Regions from separate parts of the Bacillus sp. 1NLA3E genome, predicted to be linked through region 2. Evidence: riboswitches for the same ligand, from Rfam matches in the RefSeq annotation. Region 2 holds a riboswitch; each other region holds the start of a gene.
What was found. Region 2 has a riboswitch for glycine ahead of B1NLA3E_RS12800 (ACT domain-containing protein). Riboswitches for the same ligand answer to the same signal wherever they lie in the genome.
Positions count from the first base shown of each region.

Region 1: it holds a riboswitch for glycine, as region 2 does, so the genes downstream of both, B1NLA3E_RS07780 (amino acid permease) here and B1NLA3E_RS12800 (ACT domain-containing protein) in region 2, are expected to answer to the same signal.
Region 3: it holds a riboswitch for glycine, as region 2 does, so the genes downstream of both, gcvT (glycine cleavage system aminomethyltransferase GcvT) here and B1NLA3E_RS12800 (ACT domain-containing protein) in region 2, are expected to answer to the same signal.

Region 1 covers NC_021171.1:1,607,493-1,610,777, forward strand. Annotated here, with positions in the region: gene B1NLA3E_RS07770 (ABC transporter ATP-binding protein) at 1-75, shown strand, start outside; gene B1NLA3E_RS07775 (lysophospholipid acyltransferase family protein) at 453-1,028, opposite strand; glycine riboswitch at 1,301-1,380, shown strand; gene B1NLA3E_RS07780 (amino acid permease) at 1,565-2,929, shown strand; gene B1NLA3E_RS07785 (M48 family metallopeptidase) at 3,071-3,285, shown strand, end outside.
Region 2 covers NC_021171.1:2,698,979-2,702,263, forward strand. Annotated here, with positions in the region: gene B1NLA3E_RS12795 (PFL family protein) at 1-1,277, opposite strand, end outside; gene B1NLA3E_RS12800 (ACT domain-containing protein) at 1,292-1,567, opposite strand; glycine riboswitch at 1,849-1,927, opposite strand; gene B1NLA3E_RS12805 (DEAD/DEAH box helicase) at 2,047-3,285, opposite strand, start outside.
Region 3 covers NC_021171.1:3,395,699-3,398,983, reverse strand. Annotated here, with positions in the region: gene B1NLA3E_RS16255 (DEAD/DEAH box helicase) at 1-1,102, opposite strand, end outside; glycine riboswitch at 1,284-1,372, shown strand; gene gcvT (glycine cleavage system aminomethyltransferase GcvT) at 1,736-2,842, shown strand; gene gcvPA (aminomethyl-transferring glycine dehydrogenase subunit GcvPA) at 2,867-3,285, shown strand, end outside.

The sequences.
Region 1 (3,285 bases), 1.1 Mb from region 2:
AAAAGAACAATATACGTTGAAGACGGACTGATCAAACAGTATCCCGGAAAAACAGCTCAAGAATATACTTATTAAAAACGTACCTTTTTAAGGCAAGCTAGGAGACAGGCACTATCAAAAAAATGATGGTGCTTTTTGCTTTATTTCCATTTCTTTTAAAAAGGATATGTTAAAGCTCAATGTTGATTTTTTGCACAATGTTGATTGGAGCGGAAGGTGCGAAGACTCCTGCGGGAGCAGCGGGACAGGTGAGACCCCGCAGGCGCTTTAGCGCCGAGGAGGCTCACCGCCCGCCCCGCGGAAAGCGAAGCACCTGGAGCGGAAATCAACAGGCCCGTTAGCATAGACAATCTTATATTAAAAAACGGGATTGATTTGATGAATAAAGGTGTTAAGGAATAAATTGTATAGTGCATAAGTAGTAATCAAAATTTTGAAAAAGAACTCACCAGTTAGGAAAGTTCTCTGTTGGGGTTAAGTTTTTTTATTTCTTCAGCAATTTGATTGGCGACGGCTTCATGTCCCAATCCTTCTTCAAAAGTAATCGGTTTTCCAAAAATAACCCCCGCCGGTTTAAACCAACCACTCCTTGTACCATAAATATAGGTAGGTACAACGGGCGCTTTGCTTTTGGCAACGATAAAACCAATCCCTTTTTTTGCCTCCTGCATTTCTCCTTCTTTAGAACGAGATCCTTCGATAAAAATAGAAAATAAACCATTTTCTTTTAATATTCTTAATGTGTATTTTAGTGATTTAATGTCAGCTTGTCCTCTTTTTATTGGAAAACATCCTAATTCAGTAATAACCCAAGAGAAAAACTTGTTTTTTAAAAAAAGTTCCTCTTTTCCCATGATATACATTTTTCGTGGGGTGTATACGCCCACTAAGGGTGCATCAAAATTACTAGAATGATTCATTGCTAAAATAGCTGAACCTTCAGGTATATTTTCTATTCCTTTAATGTTAATTCTAAATCGTATGTTTAAGAGAATTCTAACAACCGTAATGGCAATTTTATAAAACAACCTAATCAAACCTTTCCTTATTTAAGCATGATAAAAGTATATTATGAGAATTCATATTAGTAAATATGTGTATTGCTTCATTTGTTCAAAATGAAATATTAATCAGCCTTGAAACAGCACATGGTAGGAATTTTTATAATAGAGCTAGGGACAAAAATAAATTTTTTCTAAAATGGTCTTGACGAAATGTATTAATACTGATAACATTTTAAATTATCTTACAATAATTAAATAATAAGAAAGCTATGATTGCTATGGATCAAACTATAGCAGGAGCAGCTTCTGGAGAGATCGCAATTATTTGCGACGCCGAAGGGTTCACAATCTCAGGCAAAAGGACAGAAGAGTACCGAATACTATTTGTTATTCTCTCGTAGAATAGTAACCGATATTATTTGTTATTCTTAACCTTGTTGAGATTGGAGATTTCCAATCTCTTTTTTTATTGTGTTTTTTACTTGGTTCATTTTTTCATCTGCAAGAAAAAGAATAATCGTTATATTTTTTACTATCAAATTAGATATGGGGGAATTAGGGTGGCACAGAAAGAGTTAAAGAGAGATCTGAAAAATCGGCACGTCCAATTAATCGCCATTGGCGGAACGATTGGAACAGGATTATTTTTAGGATCAGGGAAAGCAATCCAATTAGCTGGTCCATCTATCATCCTAGCCTATTTAATCGTTGGAATCGCCTGCTTTTTTGTCATGAGGGCTTTGGGAGAACTACTTTTATCAAATGCTGGTTATCATTCATTTACGGATTTTGCTGTGGATTATATTGGACCATGGGCAGGTTATGTAACTGGTTGGACATATTGGTTTTGTTGGATTATGACTGCTATGGCTGATATTATCGCCGTTGGTGTTTATGTACAATATTGGTTTGATATCCCTCAATGGGTACCGGCTTTAGCGGTTTTAGTTATTTTATTGGGGCTGAATTTGCTGACAGTAAAACTTTTTGGTGAGTTAGAGTTTTGGTTTGCCATCATTAAAGTGGTAACGATTCTTGCACTGATTGCAATTGGGGTTGTATTGCTAGTGATGGGTTTCAAAACAGATGCTGGAACGGTTTCTGTAAAGAATCTATGGGAATTTGGCGGTCTTTTTCCAAATGGAGTATCCGGCTTCTTACTATCGTTTCAAATGGTTGTTTTTGCTTTTGTCGGTGTTGAATTAGTCGGGATATCAGCGGCCGAAACGGCAAATCCCAAAAAAAATATTCCATCTGCAATTAATAAAATTCCGTTGAGGATCCTGTTTTTCTATGTGGGCGCACTCGTGATTCTTTTATGCATAAATCCGTGGACGCAATTGAATGCGGCTAATAGTCCTTTTGTAAAGACATTTAGTTTAGTGGGAATTCCAATTGCTGCCGGAATCATTAATTTTGTGGTCTTAACATCAGCAGCTTCTGCCTGTAATAGTGGTTTGTTTTCAACAAGCCGAATTTTATATAATTTAAGCCGTAATGAACAGGGGCCAGCAAAATTTGCTAAATTAAATAAAAACCATGTTCCTAGTAGCGCTTTGTTTACATCAACGCTTGTTCTTTCCGGTGGAGCTCTCTTGAGTAAGCTAGTTCCGGAACAAGCTTTTGGGATTGTGACGACTATTAGTGCGATTTGCTTTATATGGGTATGGAGTATTATTTTAATTTCTCATATCCGTTATACGAAATCTCGCCCAGATTTACGGGAAAAATCGATTTTTAAAGCACCGCTCACACCATTTATTAATTATGCTGTGCTCACATTTTTTGCTTTTCTGCTAATTGTTATGTTATTTGCCGAAGCAACCCGTACCGCCTTATTAATGACACCGCTATGGTTCGTACTATTATTTACCTTGTATTCTTTCAGAAAGAAAAAGGAAAAAGCGATAAGGTTAACTGCTTAAACGGTCTCATATTTAACCGCTGAGTAATGTTTTTAAAACCTCCTACTATTAAATTAAAGTAGGGGGTTTTTTTATGAATTCTCCAATGATAAAATTGCACTTTAATAGGAAGCAAAAATAACGGGAACTTCAGGTGATAAAATGATCCATACCTATTTGGGTGAGACAATCAGTTTTGATATAGTTTATAAAAAGCGGACAAGCATGGGGATTTATATAGATTTTTATGGAAATGTTGAAGTTCAGGTTCCTAAAGGAACAGCAGAAGAACAAGTGATTAAACTATTAGAGGGAAAATGGGAAATCATTCAGCAGAAAATAAAGGAAATGAAGGATAGAGCTACTGGGAGCACGGA
Region 2 (3,285 bases):
ACTGGTGCACGGCCTAGTAACCCACCGAATTCTACTAAATCCCCTTCTATTTTACCCGGGACAGGGATAACCCGAACTGCGGTTGTCTTTTTGTTAATCATCCCAATTGCTGCTTCATCGGCAATGATCGCTGATAAGGTAGATGGAGTTACATCTCCTGTAATGGCTATCATATCGAGACCGACCGAGCAGACGCATGTCATCGCTTCTAATTTGGAAAGTGTTAATGATTTATCGAGAATACCACGAATCATTCCGTTATCTTCACTAACGGGGATGAACGCGCCACTTAGGCCACCGACGTATGAACTAGCCATAGCCCCACCCTTTTTCACGGCGTCATTCATAAGGGCGAGTGCGGCAATTGTTCCATGTGTACCCACACGCTCGAGACCGATTTCTTCAAGAATTTCAGCAACACTGTCGTTTATCGCATTAGTTGGTGCAAGCGACAAATCCATAATTCCAAATGGAACACCAAGTCGCTCCGCTACCACTCGACCAATTAATTCACCAGCACGAGTAATTTTAAAAGCTGTTTTCTTGATGACTTCTGATACTTCGCCAAGGTCCGCCTCAGGATGACGTTTAAGTGCATTCAAGACAACGCCTGGACCGCTTACGCCAACATTAAGAACAACTTCCCCTTCACCTGATCCGTGAAAAGCACCAGCCATAAATGGGTTGTCCTCCACAGGATTACAAAACACCACAAGCTTTGCGCAGGCTAGACCATTTTGGTCTTTTGTACGTTCGGCCGCTTCTTTAATAATCACACCAAGTTTACTAACTGCATCCATATTAATACCTGTTCTTGTTGTAGCAACTGAAACAGACGCACATACTCGCTCGGTTACACTTAATGCCTCTGGTAATGCATCGAGCAAGGTTTGGTCCCCTTTTGCAATTCCTTTATGTACGAGAGCAGAATATCCTCCGATAAAATCAATTCCTAGTATTACGGCTGCTCGATCTAGCGTTTTTGCTAATATGATTGCTTGGTCTTTAGTTGCATTACCAAGAATTTCGGCAATGGGAGTGATCGAAATGCGTTTATTGATGATTGGAATCCCGAACTCTTTTTCAACTTCTTCGGCTACTTCTTTTAACCGACTAGCATAGTTCACTATTTTATCGTAGACTCGGTCATTCATTTTTTCAAAATCAGAGTCAGCACAATCATGAAGATTAATCCCCATTGTTACGGTCCGAATGTCCAAGTTTTCCATTTGGACCATGCGGATCGTTTCCATCATTTCTTGAATAGCAATATTCATTTGTTAATCCCCCTTTAAATCCGGTGCATGGCTTGGAAAATTTCTTCAAGCTGTATATTTATTTTAAGGCTAAGTTCCTCACTAACTTCATCAAAATGTTTTTGTAAAACATCTAAATTTTCAGTTCCAGATACATCTACAATCATCATCATTGTAAAAAAGTCCTGTAGTATCGTCTGGCTAATATCAAGAATGTTGATGCTATTCTCTGACAGGATGTTGGTCACCTTGGCGATAATGCCCACTTGATCTTTTCCAACTACACTTACAACTGCACGTCTTTTGTTCATGATTTTCACCTCATTAGTATTTTTAAAAAAATAGCTCTGTTAAACTAGGCTGTTGATTTCCGCTCCAGTCACTTCGCTTTCCGCGGGGCGGGCGGTGAGCCTCCTCGGCGCTTAAGCGCCTGTGGGGTCTCACCTGTCCCGCTGCTCCCGCAGGAGTCTTCGTGCCTTCCACTACAATCAACTTTGTGCAAAAAATCAACATTGAGCTTTAACACAATAAAAAAAAGATTGGATTTCTCCAATCTTGGTAGGTAGTAGAATAACATACAAAAATATGTATTAGTTACTCTTCTGTCCTTTTGCCTGAGATTGTGAATCCTTCGGCGCCACGCAATTGGCGGTCTCTCCAGAAGCTGCTCCTGTAATAGTGTTACCCATAACATTCATCGCTTTCGATATATTTAAATAATAAAGTGATACTATCAATTATTTATGGACACGTCAATAGAGGATTTAGAATTTATTACAAAATTTAATATTTATCTATTATTAGGTCCTTGAGACTTAAAATCATTCCGCTTTTTTGAAGGGCGAGAAATCTGAGACTTTACCTCATTTCGGCCTCTTGATGGACTGGAACCAGCAGACTTGACCTCGTTCCGACTCCTCTGTGGACGGGAATCAGCAGACTTGACCTCGTTCCGGCTCCTCTGTGGACGGGAATCAGCAGACTTGACTTCGTTCCGGCTTCTCTGTGGACGGGAATCAGCAGACTTGGCTTCGTTCCGGCTCCTCTGTGGACGGGCACCTTCATTTCGATTTCTTGCTGGACGCGCGCCTTCGGACCTAACTTCATTTCGGTCTCTTGGTTGGCGTGGAACCTCGGACTTTTTACCTTTAACTTCTGTTCTGCTTCGTGAATCTTTTAACAAATTACCTCTTCGATCTCTTGTGATGTTAGGATCCTCAAACTTATTACTACGCTTATCTCCTTGTCTTCGGGGACCTTCAGTACGTCCTGATCTTCCCTTTCGATTGCCCCGTCTCTCCATTTGGCTTGAGGAAGAGCGATTCGGACGATCCACAGTTTCATCATCTGTCTTTTCCATATTACCAAGATTTTGTTTTTCAATTGATAAATTGAGTTCTTTTTCGATCAAATCAAGAAGCGGGCGATCCTTAGAAGCATATAATGTGATTGCCATGCCGGTCATACCTGCTCTACCTGTTCTACCAATTCGGTGAATATAGCTTTCTGAATCAAGAGGAATATCATAGTTGTATACATGGGTAACCCCTTCAACATCAAGCCCTCTAGCAGCAACATCTGTAGCAATCAGCAATTGCACCTCAGCATCTCTAAATCGTTTCATAACCTGTTCTCTTTTAGCTTGTGACAGATCTCCATGTAACTCATCGCATTTATACCCATGTGATCTAAGTGCTTCATAAAGCTTGCTTACTCTTCGTTTCGTTCGGCAAAAAATAACAGCTAAGAATGGTCGATGTGCTTCAATTAGTCCGATCAGCGTTGCTTGTTTGGCTCTGTCCACAGTATGAATCGCCAATTGATTAACCGTTTGAGCGGGTCCCTGTGTTTTTTCTACTTGGATATATTTTGGTTCCCGCATATGTTTGCGAGCAAGGGTCCTAATTTCAGGAGGCATTGTCGCAGAGAATAACATGGTTTGTCGACTTGCTGGTGTTTGATCAATGATTTCCTCTACTTCGTTCAAAAAGCCAATTTGTAGCATTTGATCTGCTTCATCAAGGACAAG
Region 3 (3,285 bases), 700 kb from region 2:
TTAATTCCAACGCTTTATTCGCTTTTGTGTTGGTTTGAATCGCCTCCACTTTGTTTATTAATGATTGAATCATTTCTTGGTAAAAGATTGAAGGCGATTCTTGTTTTTTAAGCATATTTTTTAAGGTAAAGTATACCGCTTCTCTACTGCTACAGGCTTCTCGCTGCAGGGTCATAAGTGAAAACTGGCTTGAAGTCATCCAATCGCCATCGGAACGGAGGCCAGAAATTGAATCATAAAGGTCGCGTTCCTCGTTTGTAAATTCAATTGGAATAGTTTCGACTAGTCGTTTTGTCCACTCTATTCCCGTGTCAGCTCGGCGATTCCGAATCATCACTTTATTGACAAGCTCCTTTAAGTGCTCATCATCATTAATCGATCTTGCGTCACGTTTGTATTTTTCAAAAAAGGCCGATTCATTCCCTAAATGGCCAGGTTTAAGTAAGGATACAAGATTAAAAATTTCCTCAATCCGGTTTTGGATGGGAGTGGCTGTAAGGAGTAAGCAAAATTTCTTTTTTAAGCTTTGAACAAACTCATAGTTTTTTGTTTTATTGTTTTTGAGCTTATGAGCTTCGTCGATAATAATTAAATCATAGTTTTGTTCGAAAATTATCTCACGGTGGGGGCTGCGTTTTGCCGTATCGATAGACGAAACGACTACATCATATTGTTCCCAAACATAGCTTTTTCGTTGGGATATAGCAGGAATAAAAAACTTTGTATTCAATTCCGACACCCACTGGGTAACGAGTGAAGCCGGGACAAGGATCAATACTTTTTTTACAAGACCGCGAATCATATATTCTTTTAAAATTAAACCGGCCTCAATTGTCTTACCAAGTCCTACCTCATCGGCTAAAATGGCTTTACCATTCATATTCTCGACTACTTGTTTAGCGACCTCGAGCTGGTGAGGCAACGGGGTTAAATGAGGAAGATGTTTAGGTGCTTGAAGTCCTTCGAATTCTGGAATGACGGTGTGCTGTTCCACATCCACGGCTAATTTGAATAGTTCCCAGTTTCCCCATGGGCCGTCATTGATCATTCTTTGCAAAAATTCATCCTGCCATGAAGAATCAAAATTGATTTGCACGGACATATATTACAGCTCCTTTTAATTAAATAAATATATTGCTCGACCAGGCTTAGCAATGGTAGGATGAAAATAGTTGATAATATTTTGAAATTTGCCACATTAGTAAGTTTTAAAATAATGTCATCTTATATTCCGTATCATTTGGGTATTATCGTACCCATTCTTTAAAAAAATATTGATGCGAATGATAACAAGGGGAGAGACTACTTTAAGTAGCGCCGAAGGAGCAAGCAGATTAGTGAATCTCTCAGGCAAAAGAACTCTTGTTTGACGCACCTCTGGAGAGCGCTCCTTTTAATGGAGCCACCAAAGGGGAAAGCCGGTAACGGTAAACTCTCAGGTACTAGGACAGAGACCACTCGTTAGATAAACGGGAGGTTTCTGTCCTTTTTTTATTTTGGCTGTGTTAAAGCTCAATGTTGATTTTTTGCACAATGTTGATTGGAGCGGATATAGCGGAGACTCCTGCGGGAGCAGCGGGACAGGTGAGACCACACAGGCGCTTAAGCGCCGAGGAGGCTCACCGCCCGCCCCGCGGAAAGGGAGCGCCTGGAGGGAAATCAACATTCTAGTAACAGAGCCTTTATTTTTAGGAAAAGGGCAAAACACCGCTAACTATTGTTGAGGGGGAAAACAATGTCACAGTTGAAACGAACACCTTTATTTGATGTTTACAAACAATATGGCGCGAAAACGATTGATTTTGGAGGGTGGGAACTTCCAGTCCAATTTTCTGGGATTAAGGAGGAACATGAGGCAGTTAGAACAAAAGCAGGTATATTTGATGTTTCCCATATGGGGGAAATTGATGTAACTGGTCCTGACAGTCTTGCTTATCTCCAAAAAATGATGACGAATGATGTTTCACAATTAAATATTGGATCCGCACAGTACACCGCGATGTGTTATGAAAATGGTGGAACTGTAGACGATTTACTTATTTATAAATTGGCGAAGGATCATTTCCTTCTAGTTGTAAATGCCTCAAATATTGAAAAAGACTTCCAATGGTTAACCAAACACCTTAATGGAGATGTCCGCCTTGTTAATTTTTCAGAAAAAACGGCGCAATTGGCTTTACAAGGTCCAGCGGCAGAACGAGTATTGCAAAAACTTGCGAAAGGGACGAACTTAAGTGAGATTGGCTTTTTCCAATTTCAAACCGATGTAATGTTGAATGAAGCTCAGGCTTTGGTGTCAAGGACGGGGTATACCGGAGAAGATGGGTTTGAAATCTATTGTGATACCGAAGATGTTGCGACCATATGGAACGATATTTTAGCAGTGGGTAGCGCTGATGGAGTGATCCCATGTGGATTAGGTGCTCGAGATACACTTCGGTTTGAGGCCATGCTTGCCCTGTACGGACAGGAACTCTCCTCTGATATAACCCCAATCGAGGCTGGAATTGGCTTTGCGGTTAAGGTAAATAAAGAAGCTGATTTTATTGGGAAATCAGTATTAAAGGCGCAGAGAGAGAATGGAGCTTCTAGAAAGCTAGTTGGATTGGAAATGATTGATCGGGGGATTCCGAGACACGGATATCCAGTTTTCAAGGATGGGAGGAAAATCGGTGAAGTGACTACAGGTACACAATCCCCAACTTTAAAAAGAAATATTGGTTTAGCTTTATTACAAGTTGAATATACGCCATTAGGTACTGTGGTCGAAGTAGAAATTCGTGGCAAACAATTGAAGGCCCAAATCGTCAAAATGCCTTTTTATAAAAAAAAGGTTAAGTAAATTTTTATTTGGGAGGAATGATGAATGAAGCATCGCTATTTACCCATGACAGAAAATGATAAGACTGAAATGCTAGCAGCAATAGGCGTTAATTCCGTCGGTGAGTTGTTCAGCGATATTCCAGAACAAGTTAGGTTTAAAGGCGAGTACCAGATCAAGGAAGCAAAATCAGAGCCAGCATTATTGAAGGAACTTACCATATTAGCTGGGAAAAATGCAGATTTAAAATCACACACATCGTTCCTTGGAGCCGGAGTCTACGATCATTACATTCCAACGATTGTTGACCATGTTATATCACGCTCAGAATTTTACACAGCCTATACCCCGTATCAGCCGGAAATTTCGCAAGGCGAGCTTCAAGCTATATTCGAATTTCAAACAATGATTTGTGAGTTAACTGGAATGGATGTGGCTAACTCTTCAATGTATGATGGGGGAAC